Regions from separate parts of the Pseudomonas sp. NY11955 genome, predicted to be linked through region 3. Evidence: riboswitches for the same ligand, from Rfam matches in the RefSeq annotation. Region 3 holds a riboswitch; each other region holds the start of a gene.
The links. A riboswitch is a leader RNA that binds a small molecule or an ion and turns the genes downstream of it on or off. The one in region 3 is predicted to bind cobalamin.
Positions count from the first base shown of each region.

Region 1: it holds a riboswitch for cobalamin, as region 3 does, so the genes downstream of both, cobW (cobalamin biosynthesis protein CobW) here and ACNFBR_RS09435 (TonB-dependent receptor) in region 3, are expected to answer to the same signal.
Region 2: it holds a riboswitch for cobalamin, as region 3 does, so the genes downstream of both, ACNFBR_RS14415 (CbtB domain-containing protein) here and ACNFBR_RS09435 (TonB-dependent receptor) in region 3, are expected to answer to the same signal.

Region 1 is NZ_JBLUPS010000006.1:201,399-205,634, reverse strand. Features, by position in the region: gene cobN (cobaltochelatase subunit CobN) at 1-1,742, opposite strand, end outside; gene cobW (cobalamin biosynthesis protein CobW) at 1,746-2,813, opposite strand; cobalamin riboswitch at 2,913-3,130, opposite strand; gene ACNFBR_RS13845 (glyoxalase superfamily protein) at 3,232-3,609, shown strand; gene ACNFBR_RS13840 (hypothetical protein) at 3,606-3,968, shown strand; gene ACNFBR_RS13835 (branched-chain amino acid aminotransferase) at 4,189-4,236, shown strand, end outside.
Region 2 is NZ_JBLUPS010000006.1:341,982-346,217, forward strand. Features, by position in the region: gene ACNFBR_RS14390 (response regulator) at 1-520, opposite strand, end outside; gene ACNFBR_RS14395 (DUF1272 domain-containing protein) at 743-985, opposite strand; gene cobM (precorrin-4 C(11)-methyltransferase) at 1,052-1,804, opposite strand; gene ACNFBR_RS14405 (cobalamin biosynthesis protein) at 1,839-2,225, opposite strand; gene ACNFBR_RS14410 (CbtA family protein) at 2,225-2,911, opposite strand; gene ACNFBR_RS14415 (CbtB domain-containing protein) at 2,921-3,109, opposite strand; cobalamin riboswitch at 3,203-3,427, opposite strand; gene ACNFBR_RS14420 (LLM class flavin-dependent oxidoreductase) at 3,495-4,236, opposite strand, start outside.
Region 3 is NZ_JBLUPS010000004.1:176,462-180,697, reverse strand. Features, by position in the region: gene ACNFBR_RS09435 (TonB-dependent receptor) at 1-1,343, opposite strand, end outside; cobalamin riboswitch at 1,452-1,660, opposite strand; gene ACNFBR_RS09430 (GNAT family N-acetyltransferase) at 1,725-2,294, opposite strand; gene ACNFBR_RS09425 (carboxymuconolactone decarboxylase family protein) at 2,373-2,717, opposite strand; gene lpxO (lipid A hydroxylase LpxO) at 2,850-3,749, opposite strand; gene thpR (RNA 2',3'-cyclic phosphodiesterase) at 3,908-4,236, shown strand, end outside.

The sequences.
Region 1 (4,236 bases), on a different contig from region 3:
ATGTTCGGCAACGGGCCAAGCAAGGCGTCTGGCCAGCACTGCGCCGACAGGCCAACGCCCTTGCCGGGCAGCCATTCCAGGTTACCGTGCTTGCCAACGTGGATCACCGCGTCGGCGGCAAAGGCATGACGCAGCCAGAAGTGAAACGCCAGGTAACCGTGCGGCGGCACCAGGTCTGGGTCGTGGTAGACCGCGCTCGGGTCCACCTGGTAGCCCCGCGCCGGCTGGATGCCAACGAACGTCAGGCCAAAGCGCAGGCCGGCGACCATCAGCCGGCCACCGCGGTACATCGGGTCTTGCTCTGGCGGCCCCCAGCGTTCCAGCACGGCCTGGCGGTTGGCCTCGGGCAAGCGTTCGAACGCGGCCTGGTAGTCGGCCAGGCTCAAGCTCTGCGCGCAGGGGCGCAGGTCGAGGTGGTCGAGGTCGTTGGTCACGCCGCCGAGCAACTGATGGATCAGTTGCGTGCCGCTGCCCGGCAGGTCGGCCAGCGGATAGCCTTCGGCCTGCAATGCCTTGAGAATGTTCAACGCTGCAGCGGGAGTGTCCAGGCCAACGCCGTTGCCAATGCGGCCATCCCGGGTCGGGTAGTTGGCCAGCACCAGGGCAACACGCTTCTGGGCATTGGGCAGACGCGCCAGCTCGACCCAGCGGCGGGCCAGCTCGGCGACGAAGTCCATGCGCTCGGGGTGAGCGCGGTAACACACCACGTCGGACTGGCTGCGCTCGCTGCGCCAGGCCATGTCCTTGAAACTGACCGGGCGGGTGATGATGCGCCCGTCCAGCTCAGGCAGGGCAATGTGCATGGCCAGGTCACGCGCGCCCAGGCCCTGCTCGCTGGCTTCCCAGCCGGGCTGGTTGTCTTGCGCGCAAATGGCCTGCAGCACCGGGATGTCGCGGCGCAACGGGCGCAGGTTGGGGCGTTCGGGGCTGGACAGGGCAAAGCCGGTGGTATTGACCAGCACTTCGGCGCCAACCTCGTCCAGCCAGGCTTCGACCTGTTCCAGGCAGGCGCTTTCCTTCAGGCTGGCAACGGCAATCGGCAGCGGGTTCAGCCCGGCAGCCCGCAGGCGCTGACAGAACACGTCGATGAACGCGGTATTGGCCGCCTGCAAGTGCGAGCGGTAGAACAGCAGCGGCGCCACCGGGTGCTCGGGGTGCCAGTGCGGGTACCAGTCTTCCAGCTCCGCACTGCCCTTGGCCGGGTGATAGACCGCCGTGCGCGGCAACGGCTGCGGCTCGTCCCAGGTGTAGTCGCGGCCTAGCCACTGGCTGGCCAGGCAGTTGAACAGGTTGCGGGCGTTGGCCTTGCCGCCCTGGCGCAGATAATGCCAGAGGCGCTCGGCCTGCTCGCCTGTGACATTGCCCAGGCCGGTCAATTCCGGGTCCGGGCGGTCGTCGCCCGGTACCAGGATCAGCTGCACGCCTCGGGCGGCCAGCTCGACCAATTGCTCCACGCCATAGCGCCAGTAACCAACGCCACCGTGCAGCGACACCAGAATGACCTTGGCGTGGCGCAGCACCTGGTCGACGTACAAGTCGACCGAGGCATGGTTCTGCACCTGCATGGGGTTGGCCAGGCGCAGGCTGGGGAAGTCTTCGGGCAAGTGCTCGGCGGTATCGGCGAGCAATGCCAGGTGCGAATCGCCGCTGCAGAGAATCACCAGCTCGGCGGGTGTCTGGCCAAGGTCGGCAATGCTGTCATCCGGCACGAAGCCGCCGGGCTGGGTCCGCAGCAGGTGCATGGGTCAGGCGCCCAGGGCCTGGCGCAGGCGCGCTTCCAGTTGAGTAGCGTCGAGGTCCTGTCCGATCAGCACCAAGCGGGTGATGCGTGGCTCGTCGGCGCGCCAGGCACGGTCGAAGTGTTTGTCGAAACGGGTACCCACGCCTTGCACCAGCAGGCGCATCGGCTTGCCCGGGATGGCGGCGAAGCCTTTGGCGCGCAGGATGCCGAACTCCACCACCAGTTGGGTCAGTGCGTCGAGCAGCAGGCTCTCGTCGGCTTCGGGCAGGTCGATGGAGATGGAATCGAAGGCGTCGTGGTCATGGTCGTCATGCTCGTCGCCGTCGTGGTGCGAATCGTGGTGGGTACGTCGGCCATCGATGTGCGCCTCGGACTCTGCCCCCACGCCCAGCAGCACCTCCAGTGGCAGCTTGCCGCTGCTGGCCTCGATCACTTTCACCGCCGGCGGCAGTTCTTCGGCCACTTCCGCCCGCACCTTGGCCAGGCCTTCGGCATCGATCAGGTCGGCCTTGTTCAGTACCACCAGGTCGGCGCTGGCCAACTGGTCGGCGAACAGCTCGTGCAGTGGCGATTCATGGTCCAGGTTGGGGTCGAGCTTGCGCTGGGCATCGACCTGGTCCGGGTAGGCGGCGAAGGTGCCAGCGGCCACAGCTGGGCTGTCGACCACGGTGATGACCGCATCGACGGTGCAGGCATTGCGGATTTCCGGCCATTGGAAGGCCTGCACCAGCGGCTTGGGCAGGGCCAGACCGCTGGTTTCGATGAGGATGTGGTCGAGGTCGCCACGGCGAGCCACCAGTTCGCGCATTACCGGGAAGAATTCTTCCTGCACGGTGCAGCACAGGCAGCCGTTGGCCAGCTCGTAGACGCGGCCGCTGGCTTCTTCCTCGGTGCACCCGATGCTGCACTGCTTGAGGATTTCGCCATCGATCCCCAGCTCGCCGAATTCGTTGACGATGACCGCGATGCGACGGCCCTGGGCGTTGTCGAGCATGTGGCGCAGCAAGGTGGTCTTGCCCGAGCCGAGGAAGCCGGTGACGATGGTGACGGGGAGCTTGGCCAGTGTTTTCATGTCGCATTGCCCTTGGCAGTGTGGCGCGGGCATGCAGGACGACAGCCGCGGGCCAGGTTGGCCGGGCTTGTTCGCCACCGGATCACCCCGCCCGGTTGAAAGTCGAAAACGTGACGAGGCAGGTCTCCTGGCTCGCACCGTTCCATTGCCCCGTTCAGTTGAACAGCGGGCTGGCGGGATGACGCCTTCCCGCGCGCTGGCGCAGTGGCAATGTCGATCCGTTGTCGGTGCTTACAGTTGCGGGGGCAGCCGCGGCTTGTACCGCGTTCCCATCTTAGCTTCGGCCTGGCCGAAGAACCTCGAAGTGGCAAGGCTACGCAGTGGCTGGCGGGTGGTCAACCATTGCGGCGGCGCCGGTCGACAACGCTGGGCGCAACTGCGTTACAGTGGCGGCTTCACCCACGGTCAAGGACGCCCCATGCCCCTCGCCCCCGCCATACCCGTACTGCGCATTTTCTCGGTCGACAAGGCCAAGGAGTTCTACGTCGATTTTCTAGGTTTTACCCTGGATTGGTCGCACCGCTTCAGCCCGGACTTGCCGTTGTACATGCAGATTCACCGCGATGGCCTGATCCTGCACCTATCCGAGCACCATGGCGATGCATGCCCCGGTTCAACCGTGTTCGCCCGCATCGACGACCTGCGCGCGCTGGAGCGCGAGCTGCAGGATAAACAGTACGGTTACGCCCGGCCCGAGGCCGAGCGCCTGGACTGGGGCCTGCAGATGCAGGTGTGGGACCCGTTCGGCAACCGCCTGCGCTTTTGCCAGCAGATCGATGACGAGGCCAACCCGTGAAGACGCTGGGCAAACGCGAAATGGCCCGCCTTGAGCGGGAGCTGGTGGCGTGCCTGACCGATGCCTGCGAAACCGCCAAGGCGCAGATCGTCGGCTTCAGCTGGCTTACCCATCGCCACGACCCCGAGGACTTTCCGGGCAGCCTGCGTATTACCTGGGTATTTGAGCAAGAGGCCGATAAAGCCGCTGCCGTGGCGAGCGAAGCGAAAGCGCGCATGCTGGCGCTGACCCGCCAGGCGCTGGAGCAAGCCGGCATAAAGCTGGACCATCCGGCCTGGCATGTGCGGTTTGACAGTGAAGAAGCCTGCGCGCAGAGCCACGCCGGAGACTGGGCCAAGCGCTTGCAGACGCAACGCTGAGGGCAGGCCGCTGTTTACACCGTGCAAGGTTGTGTCGCCAGTCCCGGCCTCTTCGCAGCACAAGGCTGCTCCTACAGCGCCAGTGGGCCGCGAAAAATGCATCGCAGGCTATCAATTCGTGACTGGCCGTTCCCGATCCGCCAAGGATGTATTAAGGTGGCATGGTGCGCATATAACAGCAGCCCGAGAGATCGGGCACTTGCAAGACAATGAGGGTGTCATGAGCAACGAAAGCATTAATTGGGACAAGCTGGGTTTCGACTACATC
Region 2 (4,236 bases), on a different contig from region 3:
TCTTGGCGCTGAGGTTCATGCACGTGCCGATATGCTTGTTGTTTTCGCCGCGCGCCAGGCGCCGCAGTACTTCCATTTCCCGGTTGGAGAGGCTGGCCAGGCGGACCGGCTCGCTTTCCAGCGAATTGCTGTTGACCGACATCTGCGGAAAGGTCGAGTACCCCTTGACCAGGGCCTTGAGGGCAAACAGCAGCGCTTCGTGGTCCTCTTCCTTGGTGACGAAGGCACCGATCCCGGCGTCCAGGCAGCGGCGCACATACAGGTCGGTGGCCTGGCCGGTCAGCACCATGATCTTCGGTACCGGTTCCAGGCACTGCAGGCGTTTGATCACTTCCATGCCGTCCAGGCCAGGCAGGCCGATGTCGAGAATGACCACGTCCGGGCGCAGTCTGCGGGCTTCCTGTGCCACTTCACTGCCATCGCCGACTTCGCCGACGACATGGAAGCGCTCACGCTCGAGCAGTAGTCGCAAGGACAGCCGGACGATGGGGTGGTCGTCGACGATCAGCACGGTTGTCATGTGGAAAACTCCTGTAGGGATGTGGTCCGCTTCCTGGATCACACAGGAATACGTTTACAAGTGGTGTTATCGGAAGCGCTGCACGATACGACCATTCCCGAAGTTTGGTAATGCCGAGTATAGAGGTGTTGAAAGTCCTCGTAGTTGTTGTTGAAAAGTCCTACACAAAACGGAAAAGACATCACCGCTCGCAAAGCGGTGATGTCAGGGTTTTGCCATGGCTCAGGTGCAGGCTGCGTGCGGTTTTTTTACGCGCAGGGTCGAGGCGGGGTTGTTGGCCAATGCCTGGCCCACCCGGGTCGGGCGGGCCACCAACTGGCCGGTGCAGTTTGGGCAACGGCCTTGAAAGCGGGTTTCGGCACAGCTACGGCAGAACGTGCATTCAAAGGAGCAGATCAGAACATCGGGGCTGTCACCCGGCAGGTCGGTATCACAGCACTCGCAGTTGGGGCGTAGTTCCAGCATGGGCATGGCTCCTGTTCGCAGGCGGGAACTGGGAGTCTGCAATGCTCCGTGCAAGGCTGGCAATGCTCAGTTGCCGGGGCGATACAGGTGGGCATGCCCGGCACGGTACAAGGCCGATTCGGCGAACGGCGCATCGCCCAGCACATGCCCTACCAGTATCAGGGCCGTGCGCCGGAAGTCCTTGGTTGCCACGCGTTCAACAATATCGCCGAGATTGCCGCGCACCCAGTCCTGGTCTGGCCAGGTGGCGCGATGCACAACCGCTACCGGGCAGAGCGCGCCGTAGTGCGGCAGCAGTTCATCGACAATCCGCGACAGGTGTTTGACCCCCAGGTGAATCGCCAGGGTACTGCCATGGCGCGCCAGATCGCTCAGTTGTTCGCCAGGCGGCATTGGCGAGCTGTCGCCATAGCGGGTAAGGATCACCGTCTGCGCCACGTCCGGCAAGGTCAGTTCGCAGCCAAGCAGGGCAGCGCTGGCTGCCGTGGCGGTGACTCCAGGGATGATCTGGTAATCGATACCCAGCGCCTGCAGGTGGCGGATCTGCTCGCCGATGGCACCGTACAGGCTAGGGTCGCCGCTATGCACCCGGGCTACGTCCAGGCCTTGCTCGTGCGCGCGTTGCATGGCCGCGACAATCTGTTCCAGATGCAGTTCGGCGCTGTTGATCACGGTCTCGGCCTGGTGACCTTCGAGCACGGCTGCGGGCACCAGCGAGCCGGCATAAATGATCACCGGGCATTGGCGAATCAGCCGTTGGCCCTTGACCGTGATCAGGTCCGGGTCGCCGGGGCCGGCGCCGATGAAGTAGACGGTCATGGATAGTCCTTGCAAGAATTTGGGGGTGAAGCGCTCAGCAGGCCAGGGCGAGTGTCGCCTGGCCCAGAACCTGGCGGGCCAGCAGCAATCGGGCCCTGCCAAGCTGCTGGCTGGCCAAGGCCAACGCCGCGCTCTCGGCTACACCCCAGCAGCCGCTGTGGGCATGGGCTGCGGCGGAACGGTGGCTGAGCATGGGTTCGTATGGTTGCAGTTGCGCGCTATGGTACAGCACCAAGGGTAAACCGAGGCGTTCGGCCAACTGCAGCAAACCGGGTTCGTCGGCCTTCAGGCTGATGCTGGCAATGCCGCGCAGATCTGCCAATGCCAGGCCCTGGGTGTCCAGGGCCTGGCTCAGCAAGTTTTGCAGGGTGTCCGCCGAGCAACCTCGGCGGCAGCCAAAGCCGGCGTAGAAGCCCGGCATCAGGCCTGGCTGGAACGGCGGAACAGCCATGCGCTGAGCAGGCCCAAGGCCAGCCAGAAGGCGGCGTTGGTGAGCCAGGAGGCTACTTTGAACTGGGTTTCCAGCGCTTCAGGGGCCAGGCTTTCGTGCACCTCGGGTTGCGGTGCGCCGATCACATGGGGAATCACCAGCAGTGCCGCGCCAAGCACCTTCAGCAGCCAGTGGCGGGCGAACACCAACAACGCCAGGCCCAGCGCAGTGGCGCTGGCGGTGCCAATCCACCAGGTTTGACGTTGACCCAGGTCGGCAGCCGCAGTGCCTGGCAGCTCTGGTGGCAGGCCAAGGGTTGGGGCCAGGCAGAACACGGCGAAGCCGGCGAGCCCCCACAGTGCACCCGTGCCGGCGCGCTTCGGCTCGCGCAGGCTGTACAGGGCGGCCAGGATCAGGGCGAAGCCGACCGCGACCACCAGGTTGCCACCGGTGGTGGACAGCACCCGCTGCCAGCCGTCTTCCGGCGACCAGGCTTCGGCACTGTGCTCATGGGCGGCCACTTCGCCACCATGCTCGTGATGTGCGGCGGGGGCCGAGGACTCGTAGGTTTCCGCTTCAAGAATCAGCGGAGCGACCCAAAAGCTTTGCAGCAGGGTCAGCAACAGGGCCGCAAGCAGCCCGCTGAAGCCCGCGGTACGGGCGATGCGCGTGATCATCAGGGGTACTCAGTGGCAGGGGAAGGCGGCGCTGTGGCGGGTGTCGTGGGCGGCGTTGTGCACGGCCTCGATGTGCGAGAAGCCGGCAAAGTACACCAGGCACAGGCCCAGCAGGCTGGCGCCGACGGCGATGACCAGGCGCTGGCTGAGGGTAACGGGGGTGGCAAGGCTGTGTTGTTTGGCGCTGGTGATGGGCATGACGCGTTCCTCTGCTTTTTTGTGGGCAACGGGCGAGCGCGGCAGCCCCGGGCGAGGTGGCCCAGGGGAATGCAACAGCGCCCGCCCACCGCGGGGTGTTCATGAACGCCAGGCCGGTCTCCGGGCTTGCGAGGAAGAGCAGGGCTCCTGGAACACGTCACCTTCCCATGCCGCAGTTACCAGGCACAGTGGTACAGACGCTTCACTCGCTTACCGTTGCGGGGGCAGCACCGGCATTGTCCGGCCCTGTTGGAGGGCCTGCGACGCACCGGTTTCCCGTTTCACCCCGTGAGGGGCACCTGAACGCGAGGCATAAGAAGAGCATGGGGCGGGCTTGGCGTCAATGCCGCACTTGACCTGGGAGGGCAGTGCAGCGAGTAGAGCGCTAGGCCGTGCGCGCGTTGCGCCCAGCCTCGTGCCGTTCAACCAGCGCACGAATCCGCGGGATCAGGTCCTGCCCGTACTCCACCGCATCACGTAGCTGGTCAAAGCCGCGGAACAGGAAGGTGGTTACCCCCAGTTCGTAGTACGCCAGCGCCGCCTCGGCCACCTGGTCCGCAGTGCCCACCAGCGAGGTGGAGTTACCTGCACCACCGCCTAGCGCGGCAATCTCGGTCCACAGCCGGGTGTCGTGCACCTTGCGCTGGCTGGCCAGCTGCACCAGGCGTTCGGAGCCGGCGTTGCTCTTGCCGAAGTTCTTCTCGCGGCGATTGCCCTGATGGATGCCGATGCGCGCCTGGGCATCGGCCAGGATGCGCTCGGCACGGGCCCAGGCCTCGGCCTCGGTAGCCCCCAGAATCGGCCGCAACGACAGGCTGAAGCGAATATGCTTTTCGCGCCCGTAGCGGGCGGCGGCCTTGCGCACCTTGGTGATGCGCTCGCCTACCTGCTCCAGCGGTTCGCCCCACATCATGTAGACATCGGCGTGCTTGGCGGCCACTTCGACCGCCGCGTCAGAGGCGCCGGAGAAGTAGATCGGCAGGTGCTGCACGGGCTTGACCAGGGTCAGATTGTCTTCGACGCGGTAGTGCGTGCCCTGGTGGTCGAACGGTTCATGGCGCGTCCAGGTGTCGCGCAGGACCTGCAGGTATTCGTCGGTACGGGCATAGCGGGCATCCTTGTCGAGG
Region 3 (4,236 bases):
TTCTGGTCACGGCGCACGCCGGTTACCAGCGACAGCCGGTCGCTCAGCTGCAGGCGGTTTTCGGCGAACAGGGCGAAGGTGTGAGTGGTGGACAAGGTTTGCGGTCGCAGCGGCGAGGCACTGTGGAACCCGCCGGGCTGCGGTTGCCATGGGTCGATGTAGTCACCGCCCACATCGTTGTAGGGTGAATTGCTGTCGACGTTGAAGCGCACCTTGTTGTACTCGGCACCGAGCACGGTCTTGCTGGCCAGGCCGAACAGGGTGTGGTCGAAGGTGAAGGTCTGGCGGTCGCCGAACTGTTCCTGGTTGTGCTTGATCTCCAGGTAGCTGCCGCGCAGCAACTGCTGACGCTCTGCGTCCCAGCTGTAGTCTTCGGCGTTGCGCCAGTGGCGGCGGCTTTTGATGTAGTACAGCTGGTTGCTGGCGCTGAGGTGGTCGTTCAGCGTCCACTCGGTGGTCAGCCGGGTCCACTCGTCGTCATAGCGCTGCACGTCATTCTGTACGTTGTAGTTCTTGTTGCGCAGGCTGCTGCGGTAGTGGCCGTCGATCAGCGGCGTGCCGTAGTAGTTGGCGGGCTGCGCCTCGCCACGGTCGTGGGCGAGGGTGAAGCTGAGGTCGTCAGTGGCATCGAAACGCAGCGCGGCACTCAGGGCCAGGCTGCGTGAATGGGTGCGGTCGACCCAGCCATTGCCATCCTGCTGGTTCAGCGTCAGGCGATAGCTCAGGCGCTCGCTGAGGCTGCCGCCGCTGTCCAGGCCGAGCTGCTGACGGTCCCACGAGCCGTAGCCCAGGCGCAGGTGGTTGCGCACTTCGCCGGCAAACGGTTTTTTCGGGATCACGTTGACGACCGCGCCGGTGGCGCCTTCGCCATGCAGTACCGAAGCCGGGCCGCGAATCACGTCGATACGTTCGACCATCCACGGGTCGACCGGGAACGTTTGGGTGCCGGCACCGGTGTAAAGCCGTGCGCCGTCGAACAGGGTCATCACCGAGCTGTGCCCGGCAAAGCCGCGGGCTGACAAGCCCGTACCGCCATCACCCGGAGAGCCGACGAAGGTGATGCCCGGCGAGCGAGTCACCGCATCCTGCACGGTAAGGTTGTTGCGTTGCTGAATCTGCTCGGCGCTGATGCTGCTGGTGCTGGCCGGTGTTTCCAGGGCGCTGAGGCCAAGGCGTGAGCCGGCCTGGGTAGGCGTGGCCAGGTCGATGGCGCGGCTGTCGAGGGTGTCGGTGATGGCCGTGGAAGGCAAAGCCAGAGGCTGTTGGGTTCGGTCATCGGCCAGGGCCGGCAGGGCGACGGCCAGGCAGGCCGCCAGGGGGTGAAGCTTGAACATACGGGACATGTCGTTCCACTGCTGCAGGAATGAATGGATCCCGGTGGAAAACACGCAAAGGCGAACCATGCGGGCAGGCGCGCGCACGGATTCCGGCCTGCGCCCGCCCACCGCGGGTTGCCAAGTGAAGCTCCAGGCCGGTCTCCGGGCTTGCGAGGGGCATGAAACCTTCACCTTCCCATGCCGGAGCACAGTGGTATCTCGAAGGGTTCGCTCGCTTACCGTTGCGGGGGCAGCGCCGGACTTGTCGTGGGTAACACGACGCACCGGCTTCCCGTTTCACCCTGCGCGCGGCGGCGCAGGGCACCTGAAACTGGCGCGCATCTGACCATTGAAATGCGGGGGCGTCAAATTTGCTTGGGCAATGGCGGTGGGTTAGGCCGGCAACGGCTAGCGTCCGCGGCGCCGCGAAACCCGTGCCTCGATGTTCTTGCGCCCGATCAGCAGTGGCGGCTTCTCTACCACCGGCTCATCCGCCAGCCACTTGTACATCACCAGGCAGTCCACCAGCCCCAGGCGGGCATGGCGATAGGCCTTGGGCAAGCGGCCAACGGTCTCGAAGCCCAGCTTGTGCCAAAGCGCCACGGCCACTTCATTGCTGGCCACCACCGAGTTGAACTGCAGGGCCAGAAAACCTTCCTGGCGCGCCAGCTTCTGCGAGTGTTCGCACATCAAGCGCGCCACGCCCCGGCCGCGTGCCTGCTCGCTGACCATGTAGCCGCAATTGCCCACATGCGCGCCTGGCCCGGCTGCATTGGCCTTGAGGTAATACGAACCCAGTAGCTCGCCCTCTTCTTCGGCCAATAGTGTGTGCAAGGGCAGTTCCAACCACAGCTGGCGGGCCTGTTCGAAGCTCAGGGCCGGGTCGAAGGCGTAGGTTTCACGGGCTTGGACAATGGCCTGGAAAGTGGGCCAGAAGCGCTCGAAGTCTTCTGGCGTCATGGGGCGAATGTGGATCATGCGGGTTCCTGCGCGGGCTAAGCCGCCCAGTCTGGGTGGCGCGGCGCCGTCGCGCAAGGGCGGCGACGCCGTTTGTGCTCAGCCGTTGGCCTTGCCTACGGCATCCATGGCACGTGCCGAGTAGACCAGCGCAGCACCGGCGTTCATCGCCACGGCCACGCCGAGGGCCTCGGCAATTTCCTCGCGGCTGGCGCCATGCTTGACCGCCTGTTGCGAATGCACGGCGATGCAGCCGTCGCAGCGGGTGGTCACGGCCACGGCCAGGGAGATCAGCTCGCGCGTCTTGGCGTCCAGGTGGTTGGTCTTGGCCCCAGCACCGCTGGCGGTCATGTAACCGGCCACGGTGTCGGGTGAGAGTTGCTTGAGATCGCCGATGCCGGCCATCAACTGCTTACGGTAGGCGTCCCAGTCCATCATGCTCATCGTCTTCACCTTGGGGTGGTTGCGAGTGGAGCTTTCAGGCTAGTCGAAGAGTGGCAAGTGCGAGGCTTGTACTTTGGTGGTTATGCCGTGGGCCTTTGGAAGCGGGCTTGGGCAAGCCCGCTGTGGCACTGTTCAGATGTAGATGAACACCAGCACCAAGGCTGCGACCACTGCCCATTTTTCCAGGTAGTAACGCATGCGGTTGCGCTTTTTCAGCGCCTTGCCACGTTCGCGGATCTTGTAGATGCGGGTGAACAGGCGGTTGATGCCGCCGGTCTTGTCGCTGGCATCGTTGGGCGCCGCGGCGGCAGCCATTACGTTACGGCTGAACCAGCGGTTGAACGCGGTTGCCCAGCGGTACTTGAGCGGGCGCTCGACGTCGCAGAACAGGATGATGCGGTTGTGCTCGGTGGTGTTGGCCGCGTAGTGGATGTAGGTTTCATCGAAGATCACCCCCTCGCCATCGCGCCAGGAGTATTTCTCGCCGTCCACGTCGATGTAGCAACCGTCGTCGTTCGGTGTGTCCAGGCCCAGGTGGTAGCGGTACGAGCCGGCATACGGGTCGCGGTGGCGCACCAGCTTGGCGCCCGGTGGCAGGGTAGCGAACATGGCGGCCTTGACCGTGCCGATACCTTGCAGCAGCTCGGTGGTGCGTGGGCACAGGGCCATTGCCGATGGGTGGCTTTCGCCATACCACTTCAGGTAAAAACGCTTCCAGCCGGTCTTGAAGAACGAATTGAAACCGACATCGTCGTAATTGTCGGACTTCTTGATTTCGCCCACGTGCAGCAGCTGGCGGCCTTCCTCGCGGATCTCCTGCCAGTGGTCCTGCAGCGGCTTCAGTTCGGGAAAGGCCTCGACCGGCAGGTAAGGCTTGGCCGGGTGCTTGGAGAACAGGTACAGGAAGCTGTTGACCGGTGCCAGGAAACTGGAGTGGTCGCCCAACTGGCGAGTCAGCTTGTGGCGAACCCGACCGCGCAGGTGAACATAGGCGATCGAGAGGACGAAAATAAGTACGAGTGCAATTTTCATGGACGATTACTTGTCGAAAAATGGCCATGCGCCATGGCATAAGCTCGCCAGCATAAACAATCATGGGGCCAGTTTGTACTTATTGTTACGAAACGGCAGGGCGACATTGGTGGAATGCCCTACAGTCTTGCGCAAACGTTTCATGTCAGGGAGTTTGTATGGTTCAGGATATTCGCCCCAGCGGTAGCCCGTTCAAACGGCTGTTTTTCGCCTTGCCGGTCAGCGATGCCCAGCGCAGTGCTCTGGCCCAATGGCGCCGGGACCTGAACCTGCGCAGCGGCAAACCGGTGCCGGCAGCCAACTTCCACGTCACGCTGCTGTTCCTGGGTGATGTGGACGCCGCCCAGGTGCCTGCGATCTGCGCAGCGGTCGATCAGTTGGCGCTGCCGGCTTCGGCACCTCGGCTGTTGCTCGACCGCTTGCAGGTGTGGCAGCGGGCCAACGCCCTGGTATTGGAGGCGCAGCAGGTACCGCCGGCCCTGCTGCA